3 regions of the Streptomyces sp. NPDC091279 genome follow, and region 1 is predicted to be linked to each of the others. Evidence: riboswitches for the same ligand, from Rfam matches in the RefSeq annotation. Region 1 holds a riboswitch; each other region holds the start of a gene.
What was found. A riboswitch is a leader RNA that binds a small molecule or an ion and turns the genes downstream of it on or off. The one in region 1 is predicted to bind cyclic di-AMP.
Positions count from the first base shown of each region.

Region 2: it holds a riboswitch for cyclic di-AMP, as region 1 does, so the genes downstream of both, ACIQOU_RS30480 (M23 family metallopeptidase) here and ACIQOU_RS22215 (NlpC/P60 family protein) in region 1, are expected to answer to the same signal.
Region 3: it holds a riboswitch for cyclic di-AMP, as region 1 does, so the genes downstream of both, ACIQOU_RS34550 (M23 family metallopeptidase) here and ACIQOU_RS22215 (NlpC/P60 family protein) in region 1, are expected to answer to the same signal.

Region 1 is NZ_JBIVVA010000008.1:348,078-351,342, forward strand. Features, by position in the region: gene ACIQOU_RS22210 (tellurite resistance/C4-dicarboxylate transporter family protein) at 1-425, opposite strand, end outside; gene ACIQOU_RS22215 (NlpC/P60 family protein) at 614-1,789, opposite strand; cyclic di-AMP (ydaO/yuaA leader) riboswitch at 1,798-1,954, opposite strand; gene pcrA (DNA helicase PcrA) at 2,227-3,265, shown strand, end outside.
Region 2 is NZ_JBIVVA010000013.1:201,707-204,971, reverse strand. Features, by position in the region: gene ACIQOU_RS30485 (aldo/keto reductase) at 1-568, opposite strand, end outside; gene ACIQOU_RS30480 (M23 family metallopeptidase) at 796-1,836, opposite strand; cyclic di-AMP (ydaO/yuaA leader) riboswitch at 1,847-2,004, opposite strand; gene ACIQOU_RS30475 (PP2C family protein-serine/threonine phosphatase) at 2,249-3,265, opposite strand, start outside.
Region 3 is NZ_JBIVVA010000019.1:103,394-106,658, reverse strand. Features, by position in the region: gene ACIQOU_RS34555 (GntR family transcriptional regulator) at 1-573, opposite strand, end outside; gene ACIQOU_RS34550 (M23 family metallopeptidase) at 763-1,545, opposite strand; cyclic di-AMP (ydaO/yuaA leader) riboswitch at 1,558-1,719, opposite strand; gene ACIQOU_RS34545 (M16 family metallopeptidase) at 1,962-3,265, opposite strand, start outside.

The DNA of each region.
Region 1 (3,265 bases):
AGGAACACCCCGCCGGACATCCCGCGCCGCCGCCAGTGCCGTACGACGTCGATCAGCAGCGCCGGCCACAGGGCGGCGGCCAGCGCCAGCAGCGCGTCGGCGAGGAGATGCCGGCCCAGGTCGGAGAAGCGGGTGCCGAGAACGGCGGTCGCCGCGACGGCCGTCAGGGCCCCCGGCACCCGGGCCGCCGCCATCCATCGCGCCCGGTCCCACAGCAGCCCCGTGACGAAGCGCGCGGCCAGCACCAGCCACGCCCCGCACGCGAGCACCAGGGCGATCAGCGACAGCACCTCGTGCCCCGTCAGCCGCAGCCCCACCGACAGGATGCCCGTCGCCAGCACGGCGGCCCCGGCCTCCGGCGAACGGCGTGCCCACCACGCGCGCGGGGAGAGGGAGCCGGACGCGGGACCGTGAGGGGCGGACATGGGCCGATGCTAGGGAGCACCCGGCGCGGCGGTCGCGGGGCACGCGCGGGCGGGCGGAAACGGTCGCGCAGGGCGGCGCGGGCGCACGGACACGGGCCGGGCATATGCCAAAACGGCCGTACGCGTGCGTGCCGCGACGGCGGGTGCCGTCGATGCCTACGCGCGCGTGCGGCCGGGTCGGTGTCGGCTCAGGCCGGGCGGACCACGCTGTGGATGATCGACTCGCCGCCGTAGTAGACGGACTCCTCGCGGACGTACGCGCCCGGCTTCGGGGCGTGGATCATCATGCCGTTGCCGATGTAGAGGCCCACGTGGGTGACGTCGTCGTAGAAGAAGATCAGGTCACCGGGGCGGGCGTCGGCGAGGGGGACGGTCGTTCCGGCGTTCACCTGGTCGTAGGTGGTGCGCGGGAGGGTGACGCCCGCGGCCTTCCAGGCGGCCTGCGTGAGGCCGGAGCAGTCGTAGGAGCCGGGTCCGGTGGCACCCCAGACATACGGCTTGCCGACCTGCGCGCGGGCGAACGCAAGCGCTTTCCCCGCCTTGACGGAGTACGCGTCGCCCGAGGCGGAGGAGGAGGAAGAGGCGGAAGGGGACGACGAGGCGGACGAGGATGACGAGGACGACGAGTCAGGGGTGTCCTGTCGGGCCGCCTGCTCCGCCTTCTGCTGCTTCGCGAGTTCGGCGGCCTTCTCGGCGGCGGCCTCCTGCTTCTTCCGCTCGATCTCCGCGAGCCGCGCCTTCTCCTCGGCGGTCAGCTTCGACAGCATCGCGCGCGCGGCGGAGAGTTTCTGCTGCACGGTGGCCTTGGCCGTGTGCAGGTCGCTCTGGGTCTCGGTGAGCGTCTCAAGGCTCCGGGTGGCCTCCTGGCGCTTCTTCATGGTCGCCGACTGCTCGGTGACGTAGTCGTCGACCGCGCCCTTCTGGCGGGAGGTCAGACGGCTCATCAGCTGGGTCTGGTCGAAGTAGTCCTGCGGCGTGTCGGAGAGCAGGAAGGTCGCCGTGTCCGGCGTCGAGGCCCCGGAACGGTACTGGGCCGCGGCGAAGGAACCCAGCTCCTCCCGCGCGGAGTTGAGCTTCTGGGTGCGCCGGGCGACGTCGTCGAGGAGCGTGTCGACGCGCTTGCGCTGCTTGGTGGTCCGCTCCTTGGCCGCGTTGTACTTCTCGGTCGCCGACTCGGCCTGCCGGTACAGGTCGTCGACCTTCTTCTCGACCTCCTCCAGGCTCGGCTTGCCGTCGGGGGCGGGGGCGGCGTCGGCCGTCTGGGACAGCAGGGCGACGGAGGTCAGGGCGGCCGTGGCGAGGGCGGGGGTGCGGATGCCTGCTGCGCGTGCTCCCGAGGGGCGCGACTTGCGGTGCGACGCCAAGAGTGGCGACTCCTTCCCATATCCGCCTACCGAGTCGGCTGTCGGGTTCGGGCGCGTGCTTCGGAAGGGTTGCCCTACGGTGCCCGTCCCGCGAGGGGAGGGCGGACCGATTCACCCCGGGATCGGTGTGGGTCCCCGGCTCCGGATGCGCGGCGGCGGCCCGGACTCGGCGGCGGCCGCGCGGCCCGGCGACGTTCGCCGGAGAGGGTCGTGCGGCCTTGCCGGAACGGTAGCCAACTCGTGTGGCCTCTGTGAAGGTTGATGGCCGATATGCCCGATACGTTTTCGTGACCTCGGGAAGGTGTGCGGGGGTCGGTCGCCGCACGTGAACGCCTGGTCACGGGCGGTCGCGGGTGGCGTGGCCGGACGTCCGTGCGCGGTGGATGTTCTCAGGGCGGGGGCGGGCTGTCAGTGGGGCCGCCTAGACTCGGAGAGCGATGAGCAGCCTCTTTGACGACAGCTTCCTGGCGAACCTCCAGACCCCCCGCGGGCACGACGAGGAACCCCCGCCACCACCCGAGGACGAGCACGCCCCGGAGTCGATTCCGGACGACCTGTTCGGCGGGAAGTTCGACGCGCCCCCGGACCGCGACACCCACTACCGCGACGGCGCCCCGCGTCCGGTCCTGGACGCCGCAGCCCTGGTCGACGGGTTGAACGACAACCAGAAGAAGGCCGTCGTCCACGCCGGGACCCCGCTGCTCATCGTGGCCGGAGCCGGTTCCGGCAAGACCCGGGTGCTCACCCACCGCATCGCCTACCTCCTGGCCGAGCGGAACGCGCACCCGGGCCAGATCCTCGCGATCACCTTCACCAACAAGGCCGCCGGTGAGATGAAGGAGCGCGTCGAGCAGCTCGTCGGACCGCGCGCGAACGCCATGTGGGTGATGACGTTCCACAGCGCGTGCGTGCGCATCCTGCGCCGGGAGAGCAAGAAGCTCGGCTTCACCTCGTCGTTCTCGATCTACGACGCCGCCGACTCCAAGCGCCTGATGGCCCTGGTCTGCCGCGACCTGGACCTGGACCCCAAGCGCTACCCGCCGAAGTCGTTCAGCGCCAAGATCTCCAACCTGAAGAACGAGCTGATCGACGAGGAGGACTTCGCCGCGCAGGCCGCCGACGGTTTCGAGAAGACCCTCGCGCAGGCCTACGCCATGTACCAGTCACGGCTGCGCGAGGCGAACGCCCTCGACTTCGACGACCTGATCATGACGACGGTCAACCTGCTGCGCGCCTTCCCCGACGTCGCCGAGCACTACCGCCGCCGTTTCCGGCACGTCCTCGTCGACGAGTACCAGGACACCAACCACGCCCAGTACGCGCTCGTGCGTGAGCTGGTCGGCAGCGCCGAGCGGCCCCTCGACGTGCCGCCGGTCCCGCTCGCCGAGCACGAACTGCCGCCCGCCGAACTGTGCGTCGTCGGCGACGCCGACCAGTCGATCTACGCCTTCCGGGGCGCGACGATCCGCAACATCC
Region 2 (3,265 bases), on a different contig from region 1:
CGCGGGAGACGAGGTTGTAGTGCGGTTGGAGGGCCACGTACCGGGCGAGGCCCTCGCGCTCGGAGAGGTCCAGGGACTCCTGGAGCCGCTCGGCGCTGATGTTGGAGGCGGCGATGTGCCGCACCTTCCCGGCCCGAACGAGTGCGTCGAGCGCGCCGATGATCTCCTCGACCGGCACCTCGGGCTGGTCGAAGTGGGTGTAGTAGAGGTCGATGTGGTCGGTGCCCAGGCGGCGCAGGGAGGCGTCGGCGGCGGCCTTGATGTTGGCGGCCGACAGGCCCTTGAAGTCGGGGTGCTGGCTGACCTTCGTCGCGATGACGACGTCGTCACGGTTGCCGCGCGCCGCGATCCACTTGCCGATGATGGTCTCGGACTCGCCGCCGGAGTGGCCCTCGATCCACGCCGAGTACGCGTCGGCGGTGTCGACGAAGTTGCCGCCCGCCGCCGCGTAGGCGTCGAGCACGGCGAAGGAGGTGGCCTCGTCGGCGGTCCAGCCGAAGACGTTGCCGCCGAGGGAGAGGGGGAAGACCGTGAGGTCGGACGGGCCGAGCTTGCGCGGAGAAGTCATGTCCCCCATCAACGCCCCTACAGGAGGCTCCCATTCAACCGCCGTGCCGCCACGCCCCCAAAGATCACCCGCACCCCACCACCGACCTACCGGAGAGGTACGGGCTGACCCGTAGGGGCTGACCCCGTAAGGGCTGATCCGTAGGGGCTGACCCGTAGTACCCGAGGCGTACGGGTCGCCCCGTAGTACCCGAGAACTACGGGTACGGGTACGGGTACGGGTCGGTCCTACGGGGTGAGGCCCTTGCCGCGCAGCCAGGTCATCGGGTCGATGCCCGTGGCCTGGCCGCCGGGGTGGACCTCCAGGTGGAGGTGCGGCCCGGTCACGTTGCCGGTCGCGCCGACGCGTCCGATGACGTCACCGGTGGAGACCTTCTGGCCGACGGTCGCGTTGATCGAGGACTGGTGGCAGAACCACAGCTCGGTGCCGTCGTCCAGGGTCAGGATCGTGCGGTAGCCGTAGGAACCGGCCCAGCCCGCCTCGGTGATCGTGCCGCTGTGGATGGCCTTGATGAGGGTGCCCGTAGGGGCGGCGAAGTCGAGGCCCGTGTGATACCCGGAGGACCACATCGCGCCGGCCTGCCCGAAGGTGCCGGTGATCGTGTACGACGAGGTCGGCAACGTGAACTGCTTGGCCAGCGTGGCCAGACGCGCGGCCTCCGCCTTCTTCGCGGCCTCCGCATCGGCCTTCTTCTTCGCGGCGGCGGCCTTGGCGACGGCCTCCTTCTCCGCCTTGGCGGTGGCGTCGGCGACCTGCTTCGCCACGGCGGCCTGGGCGGCGGCCTGCGCCTTGGTGTCGATCTGGCCCTGCTGGCTCTCGGCCTGCGCCATGATCCGGTCGCGCAGCGCCTCGCCCGCGTCCCGGGTGCCCTGGACGGTCTCCTTCGAGGTCACGCCGACCGAGCTGAGCGCGGTGGCGGAGCCCTGCTCGGGCGTGGCGTCGGAGTCGTCGAACACGGCGCCCACGGAGGAGGGCAGGTCGGGCATCGAGATGGAGACCGGCGGCTTGCCGGTGTTGGCGCTGGCCATGCCGCCCGCGCCCATCGCGGCGATGACGCCGACGCCGAGCACCGTCGAACTGCGGGCGAGTCCCCCGCCGCGCTGCTTGGCGACCCGGTGCCGGCCGCGGACCGGAGCCAGGGATTCCGCGGTGGGGTTCCACTCCTGCCAGGGGCCCTCGTCGGGGCCGGGGCCGCCGAAGCCGAAGCTCTCGCCGGGGTACTGGTCCGGTATGGGCGGGGCCGTCGGAGCAGGCCTGTTGGACGCCACTTAGGCGTACTCCTTCCTTCCTTCTCGCCTACCGGGTTAGCTGACGGGTTCGGAGCAGGAAGGTCTCCTACGCGCGTATACCCGCCGTGCGGACACGACGGAAAAAGCGCGATTCACCCCAAGTTGGTGGTTCCCCGGTTCCCTTACGGGATTCGGCGCGTGCGCACGGAGCCGCCTTGGTGACGGCTGGGACGACCGCGCTGCGTTATCGAACGTTAATAGACCCGGGGCGGTGATTCCAAGCTGTTCCCCTTGATCATTAACGTTTTCGACACGGACGTACGGCCCATGAGCGCCAAAAAACGGGCGAGTTGACCTCCCTGCCCAAACATCACGTGCGCTGACCGTTTGTCACTTGTTATGCGGAGGGAGTTCGCCCGCTCACATCGGGTGACCACGCGGGTGGTGCCTCTCAAGGACGGCGAACGGCGAGCAGCGCCATGTCGTCCGCCGTGCCGCCCCCGGTGTACTGACGCACCTCCTGGGCGAGGGCGCCGAGCAGCAGGCCGGGGTTGTCGAACACCCGCCCGGCGAGCCGTGCCTCGGGGTCGAAGAACTCCCCGTGCGCGTCCCGGGCCTCCGAGAGCCCGTCGGTGTACAGGAGCAGGGTCGCGCCGCTCGGGAACTCGGCCTCCTCGGCGCGATCGGGCCCACCCCCCAACTCCCCCATCCCGAGCGGTAGGGCATGTTCCGTAGGGGACAGGGCGCGGACGGTGCCGTCGGTCCCGAGCAGCAGCGGCGGCGGGTGGCCCCGGGTGACGATGCGGGCGATGCCGTCGCCGTGCGGGAGTTCGACGAGGACGGCGGTGGTGAACGCCTCGAAGGCGTCCAGCGCGTCCCGCCGGGTGCCTTCCCTGGCGAGGGCCCGCTCCAGCCGTTGCGCCAGCGCTTCGAGGGTGACCTCCTGCTCGGCGGCCTCCCGGAACGCCCCGATCAGCACGGCAACGGCGGCCACCGCGCCCATGCCCTTGCCGCGGACGTCCCCGACGATCAGCCGGACGCCGTGCGGGGTGTCCTGAACGGCGTAGAGGTCGCCGCCGATGGACGCGTCGGCCTGGGCGGCCTCGTAGCGGGCGGCGATGTCGAACCCGCCGATCCGCTCGGCCGGTTCGGGCAGTACGGCACGTTGGGCGGCCTCGGCGATCTCGCGCTGGGAGGCGAGCTGGGCGTCGCTGCGGCGCACGAGGACGTTAATGAGGACGGCGAGGACGACCACCGTCGCCACGGTCGCCAGTTCCGTCAGGGAGTCGGCGTGCAGGACGACGCCGAGCCGCAGATGGATGACGAACACGGCGAGGACGGAGGCGAGGCCGGTCAGGACCGTGCCTCGGCGGCTGTAGAGGGGGGCGGCGACCAGGGGCGCGGCGGCGAAGAGCGGGGACGCGGTGAACTGCTGCGGGGTGAAGTAGTCGTAGACGAACCCGACGGC
Region 3 (3,265 bases), on a different contig from region 1:
GATCGCCCGCGCGCGCTCGGCGTCACCGCGGGTCACCGCGTCCACGATCGCGCCGTGCTCGGCCCAGGACTCGGCGGGGCTGAGCGGCGCGTCCACCGCGTACATCCAGGCGATCTTGTGGCGCAGCTGGGTGAGCATCGAGGTCAGGGCGGGGCTGCCGGCGGCCTGGGCGAGGGTCTCGTGGAACCAGCCGCCCAGTGAGCGCAGATCCTCGCTGTTGCCCCTCCTGGCGCGCTCCTGACCCAGCCTGACCAGGCCGCGCAACACCTTGAGGTGGGCCTCGGTGCGCCGCTGGGCGGCCCGGGAGGCGCCGAGCGGCTCCAGGAGCAGGCGCATCTCCAGCAGGTCGGCGGCCTCCTGCTCGGTCGGTTCGGCCACGCACGCGCCCGCGTGCCGACGGGTTACGACGAAGCCCTCCGCCTCCAGGGTGCGCAGCGCCTCGCGCACGGGGACGCGGGAGACGCCGTAGCGGCGGGCGAGGAGTTCTTCGGTGAGCCGGCTGCCGCGCTCGTAGGCACCGGCGACGATGTCGTCCCGGATCGCCGTGCACACCGAATGCGCCGGAATACGCATGACAGCCTCCGCATTAATCCCCGTGAAACGTCGCCGATTGACGCGTGTTCATTGACTCTATGGCAATGAGCGAGAATTTCCGATGGCGGACCGGAATCCATGGATATTTTTTGGACAGCGGGGCGTGGGAAACGAGGAAAACCCCGGCTCACAGGGAACCGGGGTTTCACACGAGGCGCTGGGGTGCCGTCAGACGCTCACACCGTGGGCGCGGAGGTAGGCGACCGGGTCGATGTCGGAGCCGTACTCGGGGCTGGTCCTGGCCTCGAAGTGGAGGTGCGGGCCCGTGACGTTGCCGGTGGCGCCGGAGAGGCCGATCTGCTGGCCCGGGGTGACCGTCTGGCCCGCGGAGACGCCGATGGACGACAGGTGGCCGTACTGGGTGTACGTGCCGTCGTTCATCTTGATGACGATCTGGTTGCCGTAGGCGCCGCCCCAGCCGGTCTCGACGACGGTGCCGGAGCCGACCGCGTGCACGGAGGTACCGCTCGCGGCGTGGAAGTCGACGCCGGTGTGGCTGCCGGAGGACCACAGGGAGCTGCCGGCCTGGTAGCCGGTGGAGACGTAGGAACCGCTGATCGGCAGCACGAAGGCGTTGAGGCGGGCGCGCTCGGCGTCGCGGGCGGCACGCTCCTTGGCCTCGTGCTCGGCCTTGGCCTTCGCCTCGGCCTTCTTGCGCGCGGCCTCCTGGGCGGCCTCCTTGCGGGCGGCCTGTTCGGCGGCCTGCTTCTGCGCGGCGGCCTGGGCGTCGATCCTGTCGGCGACCCGGTCCCCGAGGGTGACGACGGGGGTGAGACCGGTCTGCTCGACGGCGTTCTCGGTGAAGCCGACGTTCTCGGCGGCGAGCGCCGGGGCGGCCAGGGTGCCGACGACGCCGGTGGTGGCGAGGGCCGCGATGCCGGCCGCGCGGGCGGTGGTGCGCTGCGTGCGGGTGGGCCGGCGGTGCTTCCCGGTGGCGCAGTTGAACGCCATGTGGTGGCTGGTCCTTTCCTTCCCTCTCGCCTACCGGGTTAGCTGACGGGTTCGGAGCAGGAAGGTCTCCTACGGACCCCCTCGACCAGCGCGGGCGTCCGATTCACCCCAGGGACTGCGTGGGTCCCCGGCTCCCCTGGCTCGCGCCGTGGGGGGACTCGGCGATGACTGCCCGGTGCCGCGGGATGCGGCGCGGTGCCTGACGGACAGCCGGGGAGACGCTAAGCGGGCCGCCGTTCGATCCTCAAACGGATCACTGTTTTTGTAGCGCATCCCACAGGGCAGACGGGCAGCCTCTCCCTCAATTCGGACACTCCGCGGCCATGTCGGGGACACCGGAAGGCCCCGGCGACGTCTCCGTCACCGGGGCCTGTCCTGACGACTCCTCAACGTCGTTCCCGCGCGCGGGTGCCCGGCTACTCCGCGGCGACGACGGTGACGTCGCCGATGCCGAGGGCCTCGACGGGCTCCTTGATGGCGGCGGCGTCCCCGACGAGGATCGTGACCAGACGGTCCACCGGGAAGGCGCTGACGACGGCCGCGGTGGCCTCCACGGTGCCGGTGGCGGCCAACTGCCGGTACAGCGTGGCCTGGTGATCGTCCGGCAGATGCTGCTCGACCTGGTCGGCCAGGGTGCCCGCGACGGCCGCGGCGGTCTCGTACTTGAGCGGCGCCACGCCGACCAGGAACTGCACGGCGGCGTCCCGCTCGGCGTCCGTCAGCCCCTCCTGCGCGACTCCGCGGACCACCTTCCAGAGGTCGTCGAGGGCCGGTCCGGTGTTCGGCGTGTCGACGGAGCCGCTGATGCCGAGCATCGCGATCCCGGTGCCGTCCGGCGCCGAGCGCAGCACCTGGGTGAACGCCCGCACGCCGTAGGTGTAGCCCTTCTCCTCGCGCAGGACGCGGTCCAGGCGGGAGGTGAGGGTGCCGCCGAGGCAGTAGGTGCCGACCACCTGGGCCGGCCACACCCGGTCGTGCCGGTCGGCGCCGACGCGGCCGATCAGCAGCTGTGTCTGGACGGCTCCGGGGCGGTCGACGATGACGACGCGTCCCCGGTCGTCGGCGGTCACCGGGGGCATCTTCCGGGCCTCGGCGGGGGCGCCCGTCCAGGCGCCCAGGGTGTCGCCGAGCAGGGTGTCGAGGTCGATGCCGGTGAGGTCGCCGACGACGACCGCGGTGGCCGTCGCGGGGCGGACGTTGCTCTCGTAGAAGGCGCGGACGGCCGCCGAGTCGATGGCGCGCACCGACTCCTCGGTGCCCTGGCGGGGCCGGGACATGCGCGAGGTCTGCGGGAACAGCTCCTTGGAGAGTTCCTTGGCGGCCCGGCGGGACGGGTTGGCCGTCTCGTGCGGGATCTCGTCGAGCCGGTTGTCGACCAGCCGTTCGATCTCGCTGTCGGCGAACGCGGGCGCCCTGAGCGCGTCGGCGAGCAGTCCGAGGGCCCGCTCCAGGCGGGACGCCGGCACCTCCAGGGCGATGCGGACACCGGGGTGGTCGGCGTGCGCGTCCAAGGTGGCGCCGCAGCGCTCCAGTTCGGCCGCGAACTCCTCGGCGGAGTGCTTGTCGGTGCCCTCGGAGAAGGCCCGCGCCATGATCGTGGCGACGCCTTCGAGGCCGGTCGGCTCGGCGTCCAGGGGCGCGTCCAGGCCCACTTCGACGGCGACGACCTGCTGGCCCGGGCGGTGGCAGCGCAGGATCGTCAGGCCGTTGTCGAGGGTGG